4 regions of the Bacillus inaquosorum genome follow, and region 1 is predicted to be linked to each of the others. Evidence: predicted binding sites of a transcription regulator. Region 1 holds the regulator's gene; each other region holds the start of a gene.
The links. The regulator LexA, encoded in region 1, represses DNA repair genes until DNA is damaged. The targets are predictions, from matches to a motif close to CGAACATATGTTCG.

Region 1 (4,727 bases):
ATGATTTTACAGAAGTGATATCCAGTTTTTTAAAAAGTAACTACTGAAAAATAGGAGGCGACAAGGCAGCCTCCTATTCCTCATGCTTCTCATTCGTAACGTCAGGAAACAGCTCATCTGCGGCTTCTGTTTGATATTGCAGAGTGTTATCCTTGGCTGTCAGTTCATTTCGAAAGGTTTCATCCAGCACATTTTCCAGCAAATACCGATGAAAAAAGTATTCAAAAACAGTAAGACAGGCAGCGGAAAGAAGAGCGGCTGCAAACGGTGGGAAATCGTTTCTTGTTTGAGTTAAAACAAAGACCCAAAGAATAACGAATGAAAGTCCAAAGTCAGCCAATGAAGCTGTAATATTGTTTGTTCTCGGAAGAACGATCATGTCACCGGAAAGGTATGATACAAAACCTAAGAAAAATGCAATAAACAGCACGCTTAAAAATGGCGCGTGATAGACTCTGTCCAAAATTACATATAAAAGGGCGAGAGTGAAAGCAATCTTTGAAGCAAGTGCAATGATATGTTTCATTTGACCACCTAAATTGTTATTTTTGAGGAAACTCCTAGCAAGTAAGGCCATGTTTGTTACAGTCATTATTTTGAACAAACCGATTTTGTTTACACTGGTATTTTTTTCTGGCTGTATGGAACTTTCTTGGTAAAAGAACGTACATATGGATGATCAGCTTTCGAGGAGGAATGATTTGTGGAGATAAAAGGAATCAATCACTTGTTATTTTCAGTTTCTCATCTGGATACATCGATTGATTTTTATCAAAATGTGTTTGGTGCCAAGCTGCTGGTAAAGGGGAGAACAACAGCATATTTTGATTTAAATGGCATCTGGCTTGCACTTAATGAAGAACCTGACATTCCGAGAAATGACATTAAGGCGTCTTATACCCATATTGCTTTTACCATTGAAGAGCGGGAGTTTGAGGAAATGTCAGCAAAATTAAAAAGGCTTCAAGCCAATATTCTGCCTGGCAGAGAACGAGATGAACGCGATCGAAAATCGATTTATTTTACCGACCCTGACGGCCACAAATTTGAATTTCATACCGGAACCCTTCAAGATAGGCTTCGTTATTATAAACAGGAAAAAACGCATATGGAATTTTATGATTAAAACACACTCGAGATATCACACAGAACATATACATAAATCTCATGTATGGTAAAAATATGGTGAAGGGGGGATGAAGTTGAAAATAAAAATCTTGGCCTTATCGGCAGTTTTGATGTGTTTTTTTTGCATTGGCAGTACCCATGCGACAGCTTTAGATTTTGAGCACAAAACAGACTTTATTTTAAATGACAGTACAAAATCTTTTGTTTTGGAAAATATTAGTGATGTTCCGGCGATCGACTATTTTTTAGGCTATCAGTTTACGATCTTGGGGGCCAATACTTGCTCAGTTGAGATTAGACTTCAGCGGCTGGGGCTTACGGGGGATTATACTACGCTGAGCACGAAGCAATTCAGCGGCAGCTGGTTAGATTTTAGAGCTCAGGATAAGGTTTCTATTGACCCATTTCATCGATACCGTATATTTGCCGAAGAGCATTCAGAATACTGCACAAGTGTTCGGGTAAAGGGCAGTTATGGTATAGAATATTTTCATTTTGATTAAAGCTCACGACGATTAAGGAAGTGAGCTGTTTTTTAGTATATGTTGAACTAACTAAACTATGTACTAAATTTTCATAAAATTCAGTTGTCGCGCTCCTTAAATGAACATAAAGCCTTATCATTCCACGACCTCAGAAAATGAAACGTTTTTAAGAAGATAACGTCTAATGTTTTAAACAGACAACATTCATAAAAGTTTCCTAAAGGAAAGAAAATTTCTTGACTTCAACAATCTTTTGGTGGATAATTATGGTGTAAACATGATGTTCTTTTTCCTCCTATTCAGGCTCGCACCTAAAAGTTAGGGCGGGCCTGCTTTTTTTGAACAATAAACCCCCTCTCCATAAAGGAAGAGGGGGTTGTTTTATGCTTCTGATAGATCAATAGATTAATGGACGGTTCTGAACACGCCAATCACTTTCCCTAGAATGCTGACATTCTGCAAGATGATAGGTTCCATCGTTGGGTTTTCAGGCTGTAAGCGAATGTGAGTATCCTCTTTATAGAAACGTTTTACCGTAGCTTCATCATCTTCTGTCATCGCAACTACAATTTCCCCGTTGTTCGCTGTGTTTTGCTGTTTAACGATGACATAATCCTTATCGAGAATACCAGCGTCAATCATACTGTCTCCCATAATCTCCAGCATAAACACATGCTCGTCAGGGGGAACCATTCGGTCTGGAAGCGGAAAATATTCTTCAATATTTTCTACTGCTGTAATAGGAGATCCCGCCGTGACTTTCCCGATGACCGGCACATTAACGACCTGGCTTTGCGGAATGTCTACTTCTTCATCAAGAATTTCTATAGCTCTTGGTTTTGTCGGATCCCGTCTGATCAGCCCTTTTGTTTCCAAACGGGCCAAGTGACCGTGGACAGTTGAACTGGAAGCAAGCCCGACAGCCTCTCCGATCTCTCTCACGGAAGGCGGATATCCTTTTGATTTAACCTCTGCTTTAATAAAACGGAGGATATCAAGTTGCCTTTTTGATAGCTTCGTCATTTTTTGCACCTCAAAACGTCGATTTTAAGAAGATTATAGCATGATTTTCCTTACAGTACAAACATAGGTTCGAAAAAACAATTGACAGAAACGTGTGTTCGTATATACTGAAATTATAAAAAGGCGAACAAACATTCCTGTTGGAGGTTATGATCATGAGTAAAGAATCTATTATTTTTGTCGGTCTGTTCACAGTGATTTTGAGCGCGGTTATCCTTTTGCTGTCATATACAAGCAGCGGCCAGGAGCTTAATCAGTATGTTAAAATAGAAGTTCAGCAAGGCGATACATTATGGTCAATTGCTGATCAGGTAGCAGATAAAAAAAAGATAAACAAAAGTGAATTTATTGAATGGGTAGCTGATAACAATCATCTTCAGACGTCTGATATCCAGCCGGGAGATGAATTGGTGATTCCGTTGAAAAAGAAGCATCAGGATGCATATGAATTGGCAACTGTAAGATAGAGAGGATAGATAGAAAAAATGAAAGCACTCATTTATGCCCGCGTAAGTACAAATAAAGAACAGCAGGAGACTTCATTAAAGCGGCAGGAGGAGGAGCTTACAGCGATTGCAGCCGAGAACGGCCTGGAAGTCGTCAAAGTGATTTCTGAAAAAGCCAGCGGATATGAAATGGACCGGGACGGTGTATTTGAGCTGCTTGATGAGATCAAGAATTCGGGAATTGATGTTATTTTGGTTCAGGATGAGACTAGGCTTGGACGGGGAAATGCAAAAATCGCACTGCTTCATTGTATCTACAGAGAAGGTGTGAAAGTCTATACAACAGCTCACAGAGGTGAACTGGAGTTATCGGAGGCTGACTCGATGGTGCTGGAGATCGTCAGCATTGTGGAAGAGTACCAGCGGAAAATTCACAACATGAAAATCAAGCGGGGAATGAAGCGTGCAGTAAAAAACGGGTTTAAACCGCAAAAAAACCTGAAAAACCAACATGAAAACAGCGGAAAAGAAAGAATAGAGGTACCAATCTCAGAGATCGTCCGCCTAAGAGCGAATAAACTGACGTTCGCAGAAATCGCGGCTACGCTAAGAGGGTTTGGCTATGATGTGTCTAAAGCGACCGTCCACCGGCGGTTTCAGGAATACATAGAGAATGAAGAGACAGCCGAGTGAATCAGTTGTAAAACTCTTTTTGATCTAGTACTATATAGACAAAATGCAATAAAGGAGTTTAACATGATTTCAAACGCAAAAATTGCAAGAATTAATGAACTTGCTGCCAAAGCCAAAGCTGGCGTTATTACAGAAGAAGAAAAAGCCGAACAGCAAAAGCTCCGTCAAGAGTACCTGAAAGGGTTTCGCTCTTCTATGAAAAACACTTTAAAAAGTGTGAAAATCATTGACCCAGAAGGCAATGATGTTACACCAGAAAAACTAAAAAGAGAACAAAGAAATAACAAACTTCACTAATATAAGAGGAATACGGAAATATCGTATTCCTCTTTTGTATATACTATAAGCAAAACTTTTATGTGACAAAATTCAACAAGTTTCTCTCAAATTTAAGCTGAAACAGTTGAGAAAAAGTCGTCAGACATTTATGATGTAAGGGTACAACACATAAGGAAGGGGATTTTTATGGATACAATTGAAAAGAAATCAGTTGCTACCATTCGCACACTGTCAATAGACGCTATTGAAAAAGCAAATTCTGGTCACCCAGGGATGCCAATGGGGACCGCTCCAATGGCATACACACTGTGGACAAAATTTATGAACGTAAGTCCGGCAAACCCTGGCTGGTTTAACCGTGACCGTTTTGTTTTATCTGCTGGACACGGATCAGCACTTTTATACAGCATGCTTCATTTAAGCGGGTTTGATCTTAGCATCGAAGATCTTAAGGGATTCCGCCAATGGGGCAGCAAAACACCTGGACACCCGGAATTTGGACATACTGCCGGTGTTGATGCAACAACAGGTCCGCTTGGCCAAGGAATTGCCATGGCGGTCGGAATGGCTATTGCTGAACGCCATTTAGCGGAAACTTACAACCGTGATTCATTTAACGTAGTCGATCATTATACATACAGTATTTGCGGTGATGGTGATTTAATGGAAGGTA
Region 2 (4,727 bases), 480 kb from region 1:
CATAATCTGAAGACGTGATTGTTCGAATATCCATTACGATTTGATCTCCCTCCGTCTGGCAAAACGAATGTCAGCTCTTTTTTTCTCACAATATAAAAATTATATTTTGCCTGACTGGAATTGTAAATGCCTTCTTTCCTGCATCATACGTTTCCAGACTGCCGAGGGAACAATGTTTGATATTTTTACACATATTTCTCCCCCCCAGTGCAGGAGGGAGAGACTTCACAGCACAATATCAAGCACTTGATCAAGCTTCAGCTTATACAGCTGATCCTCGTCTCCTTTTATCCATACTGTTTTTTCAAACTCTTCATACCGGCAGATTTTTCCGGTGCAGCGGACAATTTCACCGTCCTGAAAGCAGCTGACAGTGATATCCTGAGCAAACTCCATCGCGGCGCAAAGCGTTTGATTCATCTCCTCCAGCTTATCAGGATCAAGGATCGGCTTTGGCAGCTTCTGTTTATGGCGCTTTCTCTCAAGCAGGCTTTGTTTATGTTCCGGCAGAAACATCCTGCTTCCTTCCCACAGCAGGTTGCCTCTTTTTAAATGGTCGTTCATTTATAGTGACCTCCTATTTTAGCCGCACGTTCAAATGCCTGGCCTGCCGCTGTCAGTGACGCCGCCCGGATGATGGCTGTGTCGCCGAACCGGTTCTTAATGCCGTCCATCACATAGCCGAGGTTCATTTTCTTTGCATAATCCTGAAATAAATTGAGCTGCCATATGTCATCAGATGAGAGCTGAGACAGATTGACCCCGAGGCGGCGGACAGGCTTCCCGTCCCAAAACGTAAGAAACAGCCGGCATACAGCCTCATATACATCCTGCGTAGAATTAGTCGGCTCCGCCAGCTTCACTTGCCGGTTGAAGCCCGTCGGCCAATCAAAATCAGCCCCCCGGCAGCTCACTGATACCGTCTGCCCCATTACTCCGGCGTTTCGGCTTCGCCTGCACACTTCTTCACTCAGCTCCAGCAGCACGACTTTGATTTCTTTGTCAAAGTGTTCGTAGTCTTTTGGGAGAGTCATTCCATGGCCAATCGCCTTTTGCCCGTCCAGAGATGAAGTTGATACAGGGGAATAGTCGATCCCGTTCGCCGTCATCCACAGCACGTGGCCGTTAATGCCCCATTTCTTTTTTAAAAGATCGAGCGGAAAAGCCGCGAGCCCGCCGATCGTACTGATGCCCATTCGGTTTAAATGATGCTTCATTCGGCTCCCGACGCCAAACATGCTGCCCACCGGGAGCGGCCACATATCAGTTTTCATATTTTCTTTCGTTAAGGTAAAAATACCGTTCTTATTCTTTTTGGCAAAATTGTCGCACGCGATTTTGGCTAGCGCTTTGTTAGGGCCGATTCCGACCCGCGCATAAACGCCGATCTCCCGCATGATTCTGCCCTGAATGCTTGTCGCGATCTCCTCCGGCGTCCCAAACAGCTTCTGGCTGCCTGTAATGTCCATGAATTGTTCATCGATGGAATACGGCTCCACAAGGTCTGTATATTCCTCTAAAATGGCCGTGATTTGCAGTGATACATCAATGTACCGCTGCATACGGGGCCGGAGCACAACAGCTTCAGGGCACTTTTCCTGCGCCTCCCACAGCCGCGAAGCATTCGCCACCCCCTTTTGTTTCGCCAGCGGGCAGGCAGCCAATACGACTCCGCCCCTTCTTTCAGGATCACCCGAAACAATGACGGGCCTATTTTTCAAATGTGGATTTTCCGCTTTCTCTACAGATGCATAAAACGATTGCATGTCAACGAGAAAAATCACTTTTTCTTTCATCATATACACCTCTAAAAAGAACTTACGTTCGCCTTTTCTATTATATGCGAAAATATGTTCGTTTTATACTGGTAAATGATTCTTGTCTGACAGAAAATATGATCCAAGGGTGTGAGAGAAGAAAAACATTTAGTAGAATAAAAGCGAAGCATAAGGATAGGAGAGTCATAATGGAGAAATTTGTTGAAAAAATGATGGGGCAGGCACTGCGTCAATACGGCAGAAATGTTGCCATAGATCCGTTAAGCCCGTACGAAAAACAAAGCCTGAAAGCCGCCTTAGAAGAGAGACGGAATGAAGAACCCGATGAGGATCTGCATGCACATATAGAAGATATCATTTATGACTATGTCACAAATCAAGGACTGTTCTCTTAAACGCTGGTCAAAAGAAAACAGAGGCGCACAGCGCCCCAATCAGACTGTCAGTTCTTTCAGCCGCTGATGCGGCTTCCCTTTGAAAACACCGCCGTGATAACAAATAACAGTCTCAAGCGTGTCATACTGCAGAAGGGCTTGCAAAGAAAAGCAGGCTTTTCTCACGCTCCATAGATTGATATGGCCTGACAATCCCCGGCGTAAAAATCACCCGAATGCCCTTCAAAATAAGGCAGCCGCTCCAGTTCGCGTATATCTTGATCTCATGTCCGGCATCACTGAGCATTTTCGGAACTTGATCCACATCATGATGGGTTAAAATCACTGCCTTTAATGTTTCAAACGGACCTCCGTATTCTTCCATGCCCTGCCGAATCGTTTTAAAATGTCTAGCATTCCAGCATCAATTCATATTGTCCTTTTACCCCAGATAAGCGTCAGACATATCGTCATTTTCCTTCCGAATGCTTTAACCTCAATTTCAATGATGTCCACACATGGTAAAATGTCAATAACAAAATATTTTGAATTCTCTATTGGAGAAGGGAATTTTTTCATATATGATAGGAAAAGATTCTTACATACAGGAGAGAATACGATTTATGAAGAAATGGAAAAATATCCACCCGATCAGCTGGACAATTATAATCGGAACCATTTTCGGCAGAATGGCCACATCGATGAGTATCCCTTTTTTAGCGATTTATTTAACAGCCATCCAGGGCGCATCAGCGTCCTATGCAGGGCTGGTCATTGCCGCAAGCTCATCAGTCGGCATCCTTGCAAGCTTTTACGGCGGATATATCTCGGACAAATTTGGCAGAAAAAACATGATGCTTGTGTCCATTTTCGGCTGGATGCTGGTATTTGCAGGATTTGCGGCGGCATCTCATCTCTGGGTGTTTTTTGTGGTAAACGCATTAAACGGTCTTTGCAAATCACTGTTTGAGCCAACTTCAAAGGCTTTGCTGTCTGATATGGCAGAAGAAAAAAACAGACTGCTTGTTTTTAATTTACGCTATGCAGCTATTAATATCGGCGTTGTCTTCGGACCGGTACTCGGCCTGTATTTCGGCTCATCTCAATCGACCGCACCCTTTTTGGTGCCCGCAGTCATTTACGGACTATACGGACTCGTGCTTGCCATCCAATTTAAAAAACATCCATCCTCATCAGCATCAGGCCAATCCCGAAATATGAGCGTGCGGTAAGCATTTATGGTGACGCAAAAGGATCATCTTTTTACAATTGCTTTGGTCGGCATTACACTATGCACCTTTGGCTACTCACAATTCAGTTCAACATTTCCGCAGTATATGGCGCAGAACCCCTTGATCGGCAATGGAACGAAGCTGTACGGGTTGATGCTGACATTAAACGCAATCGTTGTGTTGGCAACGCAGTTTCCCATCGTCCATTTTGCAAAACGTTTTTCGCCGCTTCGCTCCCTGATGCTCGGTAATGTGATGGTTAGTGTCAGCATGGCCATTTTCACCATATCACACGGTGTTTCATCCCTTGTTATAATCGTGGTTACATTTACAATCGGCGAAGTGCTTTTATTCTCTATGATGGATTTGTTTGTAGACCAGATTGCAAAACCAGGATTAAAAGGCACTTATTTCGGGGCAATCGGTTTTTCACAGCTCGGAAACGTCATCGGCCCCTGGGTCGGGGGTATATGTATAGACCTATTTGGCGCTGGCCGGCCGATTTTTATTTTTTCTGTCCTGAGCGGCATCACCCTGCTCGGCCTGCCATTTTTAGCGTTTGCCTATCGGCAGATGAAAACGGAAATGACAAAACACCGGTCCGCGCTGGAAAAGCCGCTTTAAACAAAAAAACGGGAGAGAACCAATCTCTCCCGCAAAAATGAGGTGATGCACATGAATATAGGTGATGTGATGTTTCAGTTTTTCGTATTTATCGTGTTTGCCGCTGTCATCTTTGCAGCTGTTACAGGCTTCAAGTATGCGAAGAACCGAAAAGCGCAGCTGGATCGCATTGAGAAAAAGCTTAACAGCCTGCCCGAAGATCACGATTAACCGCTTGGGGCAGTGAGCTCTACCTTAATCCGATCCGGCCTTTTTGAAACTCTTTATAGCCAAGTTCTTTTAAGAACCATCCCCAAAACCGTCGAGACGTTTCCAAATCAGAGACATACAGTTCAATATAATGCACGATATCATACCCGCCTTACCAGCACTTCTTCAACCTTATGCCCGTCTCCCTTACGCAAAATGAGATCTGACCTGAATTTAGTCGGCAAGATATTTTCATATAAATTCGGCCGGTTGACACTCTCCCAAATCGAGGCCGCCATCTCGTCAGCCTCCTGATCAGACAAGTCTTTAAATTTATGAAAATAAGAATCGGGATTTTGAAAAGCTGTTTCCCGAAGCAGACGAAAACGCTCTAAATACCAAGTGAAAATCCGGCTTTCTTCCGCATCCACATAAATCGAAAAATCAAAGAAATCGGAAACAAAAATACGCGGATTTTCCCGGTCATCCTCCAAGGTGGGCGACTGAAGAACATTAATACCTTCAATAAT
Region 3 (4,727 bases), 820 kb from region 1:
GCCTCGAACAAGGCTGGCTGTCTCCTTTTCTCGTTGATCATGGTCTCAGTATGCAGCAATCCGCATCGTTATTTACCATGTACGGCATTGCTGTCACCATCTCGGCTTGGCTTTCAGGCACGTTTGTCCAAACTTGGGGGCCAAGAAAAACGATGACTGTCGGCTTGCTTGCATTTATCCTCGGTTCGGCCGCTTTTATCGGCTGGGCGATTCCTCATATGTATTATCCGGCTCTCTTAGGCAGCTATGCTCTTAGAGGCTTGGGATATCCGCTGTTTGCATACTCTTTTCTTGTGTGGGTGTCATACAGCACCTCTCAAAAGATTCTTGGAAAAGCCGTCGGCTGGTTTTGGTTTATGTTTACGTGCGGCCTTAACGTGCTCGGTCCATTCTATTCAAGCTATGCGGTTCCGGCATTTGGGGAAATCAATACGCTTTGGAGCGCTTTACTGTTTGTAGCGGCAGGCGGATTTCTCGCCCTATTTTTTAACAAAGATAAATTTACACCTGTGCAAAAACAAGATCAGCCGAAATGGAAAGAGTTGTCGAAGGCATTTACAATTATGTTTGAAAACCCTAAAGTCGGCATCGGCGGAGTGGTCAAGACAATTAATGCCATAGGACAATTTGGATTTGCCATCTTTCTCCCGACTTATTTAGCGCGCTACGGATATTCTGTTTCAGAATGGCTGCAAATATGGGGAACGCTGTTTTTTGTTAATATTGTGTTTAATATTATTTTCGGTGCAGTCGGAGATAAACTTGGCTGGCGCAATACCGTGATGTGGTTTGGAGGTGTGGGGTGCGGCATTTTTACGCTGGCGCTTTATTACACGCCTCAGTTAATCGGGCATCAGTATTGGGTGCTGATGATTATCGCCTGCTGCTACGGTGCGGCATTGGCAGGCTATGTGCCATTAAGTGCGCTTTTGCCGACGCTTGCTCCTGATAATAAAGGCGCTGCCATGTCTGTGTTAAACTTGGGGTCCGGATTATGTGCGTTTATTGCACCGGGCATTGTGAGTCTTTTCATTGGACCGATCGGCGCTGGCGGCGTCATTTGGATCTTTGCGGCGCTGTATTTTTTCAGTGCTTTTCTGACACAATTTTTGACGATTTCTGAGCAAAGCGCTGATGTGTATACGGAAGAACGGCTGGTCAGGGAAAACGTGCAAACAAATTTCGAGAAAACGGTTAAGCAGTAGCCTCTTTGGTCAAACTAATCATAAACGTGTGCAAAGAGGTGTAGAGGGTGAAACGATTCAGCACGGCGTATCTGTTGCTGGGCATTCTTTGCTCAGCCGCAGCATTTCTAATAGGTGCTCCTCCCCGCGCACTTGGGGCGGAAGTGGAGCACTATGAACCGCTGCAGGTGCATGTGCAGCTTGAAAAAGTGTATTTGGACGGAGATGTCAGCATTGAGCATAAGCGTGAAAAAGTGCTTTCTATGGATGATTTTTGGGCAGCTTATGCCGGCTGGACACTGGTCGAACAAAAAAAGGGTTATGTGCTCTTCCGGAAGCAAATGGACGATATTTCTCCGCTCAGCAAGGTGAACGGGTATATCGGTGTATCGGATAATGGAGTGATTTCCACTTTTCATGGTCGGCCTGAGTCAGCTTCCGAACCGATTCAGTCTTTTTTCCAAATTGATTTAGAAAGGCTGGAAAGCCATATGCAAAAAAATCTGCTGAAAGGCATTCCATTTCGGACAAAAGCGGAGTTTGAGGACGTCATAGAACATATGAAGACATACAGCGGGTGACGTCCGCTGATTGAAGACATGTATTCATGTCTTTTTTTTCGTGGAAGAATGAGAGAGAAGCGAACATATGTTAACTTTTCTATAAGACTTTGGCTGTTTTTATGGTACAATGAAGAACAGTCAAAGAGGTGAATTTGCGTGATCGAATTTGTTAAAGGGACGATTGATTATGTATCTCCCCAATATATTGTGATAGAGAACGGCGGCATTGGCTATCAGATTTTCACGCCGAATCCGTTTATATATAAGGAGAGAAGTCAAGAAACGATTTTTACGTACCATCATATCAGAGAGGATGCTTTTTCGCTCTACGGTTTTTCAACAAGAGAGGAGAAGGCGCTCTTTACAAAGCTCTTAAACGTGACCGGGATCGGTCCAAAAGGCGCACTCGCCATTTTGGGCTCAGGTGAACCGGGAGCGGTTATCCAAGCGATTGAAAATGAGGATGAAGCCTTTTTGGTCAAGTTTCCTGGTGTAGGAAAGAAAACCGCGCGCCAGATTATTCTTGATTTAAAAGGAAAGCTTGCTGATGTTGTGCCTGAAATGATTGAAAATCTGTTTAATCATGAAGAAAGGCTTGAAAAGCAAACAGCAGAAACGGCTCTCGAAGAAGCGCTTGAGGCCCTCAGGGTTCTCGGATATGCTGAAAAAGAAATCAAAAAGGTGCTTCCTCACCTGAAAGAAGATATTGGGCTGACAACAGACCAATACGTGAAAAAAGCATTACAAAAACTATTGAAGTAAGGTGATGTTCATGGATGAACGGCTCGTCTCAAGTGAAGCAGACAACCATGAATCAGTGATAGAGCAAAGCCTGAGGCCGCAAAATCTGGCGCAGTATATCGGGCAGCATAAGGTGAAAGAAAATTTGCGCGTGTTTATAGATGCGGCAAAAATGAGACAGGAGACGCTGGATCATGTTCTTCTGTACGGGCCGCCCGGACTCGGGAAAACCACGCTTGCCTCCATCGTTGCCAATGAAATGGGAGTGGAATTGCGGACGACATCAGGGCCTGCGATTGAAAGACCTGGTGACTTGGCTGCCATATTAACGGCGCTGGAGCCGGGAGATGTATTATTTATTGATGAAATACATAGGCTGCACAGATCGATTGAAGAAGTGCTTTATCCTGCGATGGAGGACTTTTGTCTGGATATTGTGATCGGCAAAGGTCCCTCTGCCCGCTCGGTCCGGCTTGACCTGCCGCCTTTTACGCTGGTAGGCGCCACGACGAGGGTAGGGCTTTTGACAGCGCCGTTAAGAGATCGATTCGGCGTAATGTCGCGCCTTGAATACTATACGCAAGAGGAACTGGCGGATATTGTCACAAGAACTGCAGATGTATTCGAGGTTGAGATTGATAAACCGTCCGCTCTTGAAATTGCAAGAAGATCGAGAGGTACGCCCCGCGTAGCGAATCGTCTCCTGAGAAGGGTCCGCGACTTCGCCCAGGTGCTGGGTGACAGCCGGATTACGGAAGAGATTTCGCAGGATGCGCTTGAGCGGCTTCAGGTTGACCGTCTCGGTTTGGATCATATTGATCACAAGCTGCTGATGGGCATGATCGAAAAATTTAACGGCGGCCCGGTGGGTCTTGATACCATTTCAGCCACAATCGGCGAAGAACCGCATACGATTGAAGACGTGTACGAACCGTACCTCCTGCAAATCGGATTTATCCAAAGAACGCCGCGTGGAAGGATCGTGACACCGGCCGTTTATCATCATTTCCAAATGGAGGCTCCCCGATATGACTGAATTCCCTAAGATCATTATGATTCTTGGTGCTGTTTTGCTTATCATTGGAGCAGTTTTGCATTTTGTCGGCAAGATGCCGGGAGATATTTTTGTGAAAAAAGGAAATGTCACATTTTTCTTCCCGGTTGTCACTTGTATCATCATAAGTGTGGTATTATCAATTTTGCTTAATCTTTTCGGCAGAATGAAATAACAAAAGACTAGAATAAAGGTGAAATCATCATGAAAGTCGATTTATTTGATTTTGAACTACCCGAACGTTTAATTGCACAAGTGCCGTTGGAGCAGCGTGATGCTTCAAGGCTGATGGTGCTTGATAAACATACAGGAGAGCTGACTGACAGCTCGTTTAAACACATTATCAGTTTCTTTAAAAAAGGAGATTGTCTTGTACTGAACAATACCCGTGTGCTGCCTGCGCGGTTATTCGGGACAAAAGAGGATACCGGCGCGAAAGTGGAACTGCTTTTGCTGAAACAGGAAGCTGGTGACAAGTGGGAAACACTTGCCAAACCAGCGAAACGGGTAAAAAAAGGAACCGTTGTGACATTTGGAGACGGAAGATTGAAGGCTGTCTGCACGGAAGAGCTTGAGCATGGCGGCAGAAAAATGGAATTCCAGTATGACGGTATTTTCTACGAAGTGCTGGAATCCCTTGGAGAGATGCCACTCCCGCCATATATTAAAGAACAGCTCGATGACAGAGAGCGCTACCAGACCGTATATTCTAAAGAAATCGGCTCTGCGGCCGCGCCTACTGCGGGACTTCACTTCACGGAAGAAATCTTGCAGCAATTGAAAGACAAAGGTGTGCAAATTGAGTTCATCACTCTGCACGTAGGCCTTGGAACGTTTCGCCCTGTGAGTGCCGATGACGTTGAAGAGCATAATATGCATGCAGAGTTTTATCAAATGTCAGAAGAAACGGCGGCAGCCTTAAACAAAGTAAGGGAAAATGGCGGCCGGATTATTTCTGTCGGCACGACATCGACACGCACGCTTGAAACGATTGCCGGGGAACATGATGGGCAATTTAAAGCATCAAGCGGCTGGACATCTATTTTTATTTATCCGGGCTATGAATTTAAAGCCATTGACGGAATGATTACAAACTTCCATTTGCCGAAATCGTCATTGATTATGCTGGTCAGCGCGCTTGCGGGAAGAGAAAACGTTCTCCGCGCTTATAACCATGCGGTGGAA
Region 4 (4,727 bases), 1.4 Mb from region 1:
CGTCTGATCCGCGAAGGAATACGACGCGGTTTCCTGTTCAACCATCGTCATTTTTATATCCTGCCGAAGGATTTGTCCCTGTGCAGGGGCTAAGTCATTGTGTATGAGGTGCAGCAGCGTAGATTTCCCAGCGCCGTTTTTGCCGATAATCCCAATGATATCTCCTTGCTGAACACTTGCATTTACGTTTTTAAAAACAGTCAGATCCTTCACTTCATAACTGACGTTTGTTAATGTTACGATCTCTTTCATCCATATCCCTCGCTTTAAAGGGAGAATAAAAAAATCCTCCCAAAATGTGTTGGAAGGATTAGCCGCGCCTGTGCATGATCAAATAAGCTATTTTTCACAAATAGCAGTGTCGTATATATAGAAAATGGGCAGACTAATCCTATTTTTTCTGATTTGAAATATTGATTTCAAACGGTAAAAATAAGATTAGTTAATCATTGTCCACCCATCATCCCTTCTTGTTTTGATTACAAATACTATAGCATACCTTCAAATTCGAAAGCAAAGGTCATTTTCATCAAAAAAACTCCTGCTCTCATTTCTGAGGCAGGAGCTGCGAATCTTATTGATGCTTCGCTTTTCTTACTTTATAAATCACAATCAGCAAAATAAACCAAACCGGTGTAACGAATAGCGAAACTCTGGTATCCTCAGCCAATGCCAGCACAACAAGGATAAACGCCAGAAACGCAAGAATCAGGTAATTTGTAAACGGATAAAGCGGAAGCTTAAACTTATTTGTTTTTGCTAGTTCAGGTCTTGTTTTCCGGTATTTCATATGGCAGATGACCGTAATACCCCAAATATAGATAAAGCATAAGGTTGAAATGCTTGTGATCAGGGTGAATACGCCTTCTGGCATGATGTAGTTTAACGTGACACCGATTAAAATCACGATAGCCGAAAAGAACAATGCATTTCTAGGTACTTTACGCGGAGTCAGTTTCGCCATTGATTCAGGCGCATTGTTATCTTTCGCCAGGGAATAGACCATACGGCTTGTACTGAATACAGCGCTGTTGCATGCTGAAGCAGCGGATGTCAATACAACAAAGTTGATAATGCTTGCTGCCCCGACGATGCCCACCGCGACAAATACTTGTACGAATGGGCTCTCGCTAGGATTGACGACATCCCAAGGATAGATGCTCATAATCACAAGAAGAGCACCAATATAGAAAAGCAGCACCCGGACAGGGATATTGTTGATCGCTTTAGGAATTACTTTTTCAGGGTTTTCTGTTTCACCGGCTGTAAGTCCGACCAGCTCAATGCCGACAAAGGCAAACACAACCATCTGGAACGAGAGGATAAACCCGTGCATGCCATTCGGGAACATGCCTCCGTGGCTCCAGAGATTTGTGAAACTGGAGACCCCTGAGCTTGTGGAAAAACCTTTGAAAATCATCACAAGGCCAATGACGATCAGGGCCAAAATGGCAATGACTTTAATTAAAGCAAACCAAAATTCTAATTCTCCAAAAAGCTTGACGGTTGCCAGGTTCATAATCAGTAAAATAATCAGAGCGATTAAGCCGGGCACCCATTGCGGCACACCTGGGAGCCAATATTGGGTGTAAAGCCCGACGGCTGTCAGATCAGCCATCGCAATGGAAATCCAGCAGAACCAATATGTCCAGCCGGTGATAAAGGCTGCCATATCGCCTAAATAGTCTTGCACAAAATCAACAAAAGAGTGATAGTTCAAATTCGATAACAACAGTTCACCCAGAGATCTCATAATTAAAAAGCAAATGATCCCCGTGATCATGTAAGCAAATAAAATCGACGGTCCAGCAAAATGAATCGATTTTCCAGAGCCGAGAAATAAGCCTGTCCCAATGGCTCCGCCGATGGCGATGAGCTGGATATGCCTGTTTTTCAAGCCTCTCTCCAATTTTTGCTGATTTATATTGTCTTTCGTCATGTCGTCTGTCACTTTGTGTGTTCCTCCATTGAAAAATGTTTATTGAGTCAGCAATATGTTTTTAATGATTATTATAACACTAAAATTTCTATCTTTTTTACTATAAAGGATATATGAAAAGAAATTTTAATGTGATTTGGACTATTTCTCATAAAAAAAGCGGCTCCATTTAGGGAGCCGCTTTTTCTTATGCCATTTCTGTTTTTTTTATATACAGGTAGAGCCCGTAATCTGTCGGAGCTGATGCATATCCTGCCTGCCGCAGCATTGCCGTGATATTGCCGCGGTGGTATGTCCCGTGATTGACAACGTGGGGAACCAGTTCAGAAACAGTCGTTTTCATGATTCCGCCAGAGGGGTTTTGAATCTGGAGGGGCTTATTGAGCTGTTCTTTTTGCTTTAAAAATAATGTATAGCGCTCAGATAACGTTAGAAACAGGGCTTCCATTTCCCCCATTTCTTTTGCCTCTGTCTGTTCTTTAAGCTGTTCAGCTAACGCCATAGCATCACTCAAGCTTTTGCCGGAAAACACTTCAATCCAGCCTAAATCAGAAAGATAAACATGAGACAGCACATGGGATATCGACGGAAACACACTTTGCATGTCTTGGCGATATACCTCTTTTGGAAGCTCTTTTAATCGGCTGAATATTTGCTGATTGGCCCAGACGTTATATTCATACAATTTTAATGAAAAATCTGACATGTTAATTTACCCCTTTCGCGTTTATAACTTCTATTGTACACGAACGGGTGTTCTTTGTGGAGGTTCGTGAATAAAATATGTTGACAGACATAGTTTAGGGGAATAAACTAATTGACATTGATCATAAAGTTTACAGGGGTAAACTATAATGAGGAGGGGAAGATGTTGAATGAACAAAAGCTATGTCAGGCGATAAACCTGTTTGTAGAAGTATTACTTGAAGGGACAGAGTTTGTGCATCGTGAAATCAATCAGGATGTCTTCAAACATATCTCAAGGGAACAGGCGGACCTGTTAAAAATTTTAAAAGTTAAGGGCCCAACCTCTCCCGGCAGCCTGGCCATGTATCAAAATGTACATAAGAGCGCGATTTCGAACAGACTGAAAAAGCTGCTCGATAAGGGATTAGTTGAATGGGATGACTGTCCGGCCAAGAGTGATAAGCGCTCTAAGCTAATTAACATCACAACCAGCGGTGAAACCATACTAGAAGAATTAGATTCAGCCATCTTTAACGCTCTCAAAGGGCTGATCGATGATATAGATGAGGAACACTTAAATTCCATCATAGAGATATTCACCATTCTAAAAAGCAAATTTAAAGGAGGAGATCCTGCCGAATGAGAGCAATCATCAAATTCAAGTGGGCAATTGCAGCCGTTATATTAGCACTTACCGTTGTATTGAGTTTGTTTTCTCCGAACTTAACGGAGCTGGCCAATCAAAAGGGGCAGGCCCAGCTTCCCGCTGATGCCGTTTCAGAAAGAGCAAACGCCATTTTAAAACAAGCGGGAGAAGACAATAATTCGATCAGTGTTGTCTTTACATTAGACCACGCTTTGAAGAAAGAAACAGAGGATCAGCTTCGCACAATGGTCGATAAAATCAAAAAGATCGACGGTGTAGAAGAGGTAACGTCTCCTTTGACAGCTGAAAAAGAAGTCAAAGACCAATTAATTTCAAAAGATAAGAAAACCGTCCTCATTCCTGTCACGATTACAGGTTCTGATAAAAAGGCGGAAAAAATCGCGGATGACATTTATAAAATCGTTCCTGATGATTTGACCGCATATATTACGGGAGCTTCTCTCATCAATCAGGATTTCGCTCACAGCTCAGAGGAAGGGCTCAAGAAAACGGAAGTAATCACCGTCTGCCTGATCATCGGTTTACTGCTGATCGTGTTCCGATCTGTTGTGACGCCTTTTATCCCGATTGTGATTGTCGGTTTCTCTTATCTGATCAGTCAATCCATTTTGGGGATCCTTGTGTACAATGTTGATTTTCCTATCTCAACGTTTACGCAAACCTTCTTAGTCGCCATCCTGTTCGGTATCGGAACAGATTACTGCATTCTGCTTCTTACCCGATTCCGTGAAGAATTGGCAAACGGGCATGACAAAAAAGAAGCGGCGCTTATCGCTTACCGTACAGGAGGAAAAACCTTATTTATCAGCGGATTTGCGGTATTGATCGGATTTTCCGCCTTAGGATTTGCGAAGTTTGCGATTTTCCAATCCGCAGTAGGAGTCGCAGTCGGTGTTGGAATCTTAATGATCATCCTCTACACACTGCTGCCATTATTTATGGTGACGCTGGGTGAAAAATTATTCTGGCCTTCTAAGAAAGTGCTGTCCCACAGTGACAATAAATTATGGGCGTTTCTCGGGAGACATTCCGTTGTACGTCCGTTTCTGTTCATTGTCATCACGGTAATTATCACGCTTCCGTTCATTCTGACCTATGATGACCAGATTTCATTTGATTCGACTGCGGAAATCAGCAGCGATTATAAATCAATCAAAGCTCTCAAGGCCATCAAGGACGGATTCGGTGAAGGGAAAGCGTTCCCGATCAATGTTGTCGTGAAAGGAGACAAAGATCTCACAACAGCTGATACAATCCCTTATCTCGGAAATATCAGCAAAGCGATTGAGAAAGTCGATCATGTTGACTCTGTCATGACCATCACGCAGCCGACTGGTGAAAAAATCAAAGATTTATATATTGATAAACAGCTAGGCTCGGTTTCAGACGGGCTCGATAAGACGGTAAAAGGAATTGCCGATGTCCAAAGCGGTT

Region 2: M1M80_RS12135 (DNA polymerase IV) is a predicted target of LexA. The motif match lies at 1,844-1,857, and genes of this name have one in related genera.
Region 3: ruvA (Holliday junction branch migration protein RuvA) is a predicted target of LexA. The motif match lies at 1,826-1,839, and genes of this name have one in related genera.
Region 4: dinB (damage-inducible protein DinB) is a predicted target of LexA. The motif match lies at 2,686-2,699, and genes of this name have one in related genera.

The regions. Positions count from the first base shown of each region.
Region 1 is NZ_CP096592.1:1,961,263-1,965,989, forward strand. Features, by position in the region: gene M1M80_RS09780 (poly-gamma-glutamate hydrolase family protein) at 1-47, shown strand, start outside; gene M1M80_RS09785 (YndM family protein) at 74-526, opposite strand; gene fosM (FosM family fosfomycin resistance protein) at 704-1,126, shown strand; gene M1M80_RS09795 (hypothetical protein) at 1,197-1,631, shown strand; gene lexA (transcriptional repressor LexA) at 2,019-2,636, opposite strand; gene yneA (cell division suppressor protein YneA) at 2,786-3,103, shown strand; gene M1M80_RS09810 (YneB family resolvase-like protein) at 3,122-3,775, shown strand; gene M1M80_RS09815 (DUF896 domain-containing protein) at 3,839-4,072, shown strand; gene tkt (transketolase) at 4,241-4,727, shown strand, end outside.
Region 2 is NZ_CP096592.1:2,437,508-2,442,234, forward strand. Features, by position in the region: gene M1M80_RS12125 (GNAT family N-acetyltransferase) at 1-34, opposite strand, end outside; gene M1M80_RS12130 (YolD-like family protein) at 226-564, opposite strand; gene M1M80_RS12135 (DNA polymerase IV) at 561-1,799, opposite strand; gene M1M80_RS12140 (YqzH family protein) at 1,967-2,173, shown strand; gene M1M80_RS12145 (hypothetical protein) at 2,295-2,537, opposite strand; partial or broken gene M1M80_RS12150 (MDR family MFS transporter) at 2,776-4,008, shown strand; gene M1M80_RS12155 (hypothetical protein) at 4,060-4,218, shown strand; partial or broken gene M1M80_RS12160 (VOC family protein) at 4,244-4,354, opposite strand; gene coaA (type I pantothenate kinase) at 4,359-4,727, opposite strand, start outside.
Region 3 is NZ_CP096592.1:2,781,599-2,786,325, reverse strand. Features, by position in the region: gene M1M80_RS14075 (MFS transporter) at 1-1,205, shown strand, start outside; gene bofC (sporulation cell-cell signaling protein BofC) at 1,253-1,765, shown strand; gene ruvA (Holliday junction branch migration protein RuvA) at 1,904-2,509, shown strand; gene ruvB (Holliday junction branch migration DNA helicase RuvB) at 2,520-3,524, shown strand; gene M1M80_RS14055 (DUF2905 domain-containing protein) at 3,517-3,717, shown strand; gene queA (tRNA preQ1(34) S-adenosylmethionine ribosyltransferase-isomerase QueA) at 3,747-4,727, shown strand, end outside.
Region 4 is NZ_CP096592.1:607,569-612,295, forward strand. Features, by position in the region: gene vmlR (ABC-F type ribosomal protection protein VmlR) at 1-252, opposite strand, end outside; gene M1M80_RS03150 (amino acid permease) at 575-1,951, opposite strand; gene dinB (damage-inducible protein DinB) at 2,127-2,645, opposite strand; gene M1M80_RS03160 (MarR family transcriptional regulator) at 2,811-3,269, shown strand; gene M1M80_RS03165 (MMPL family transporter) at 3,266-4,727, shown strand, end outside.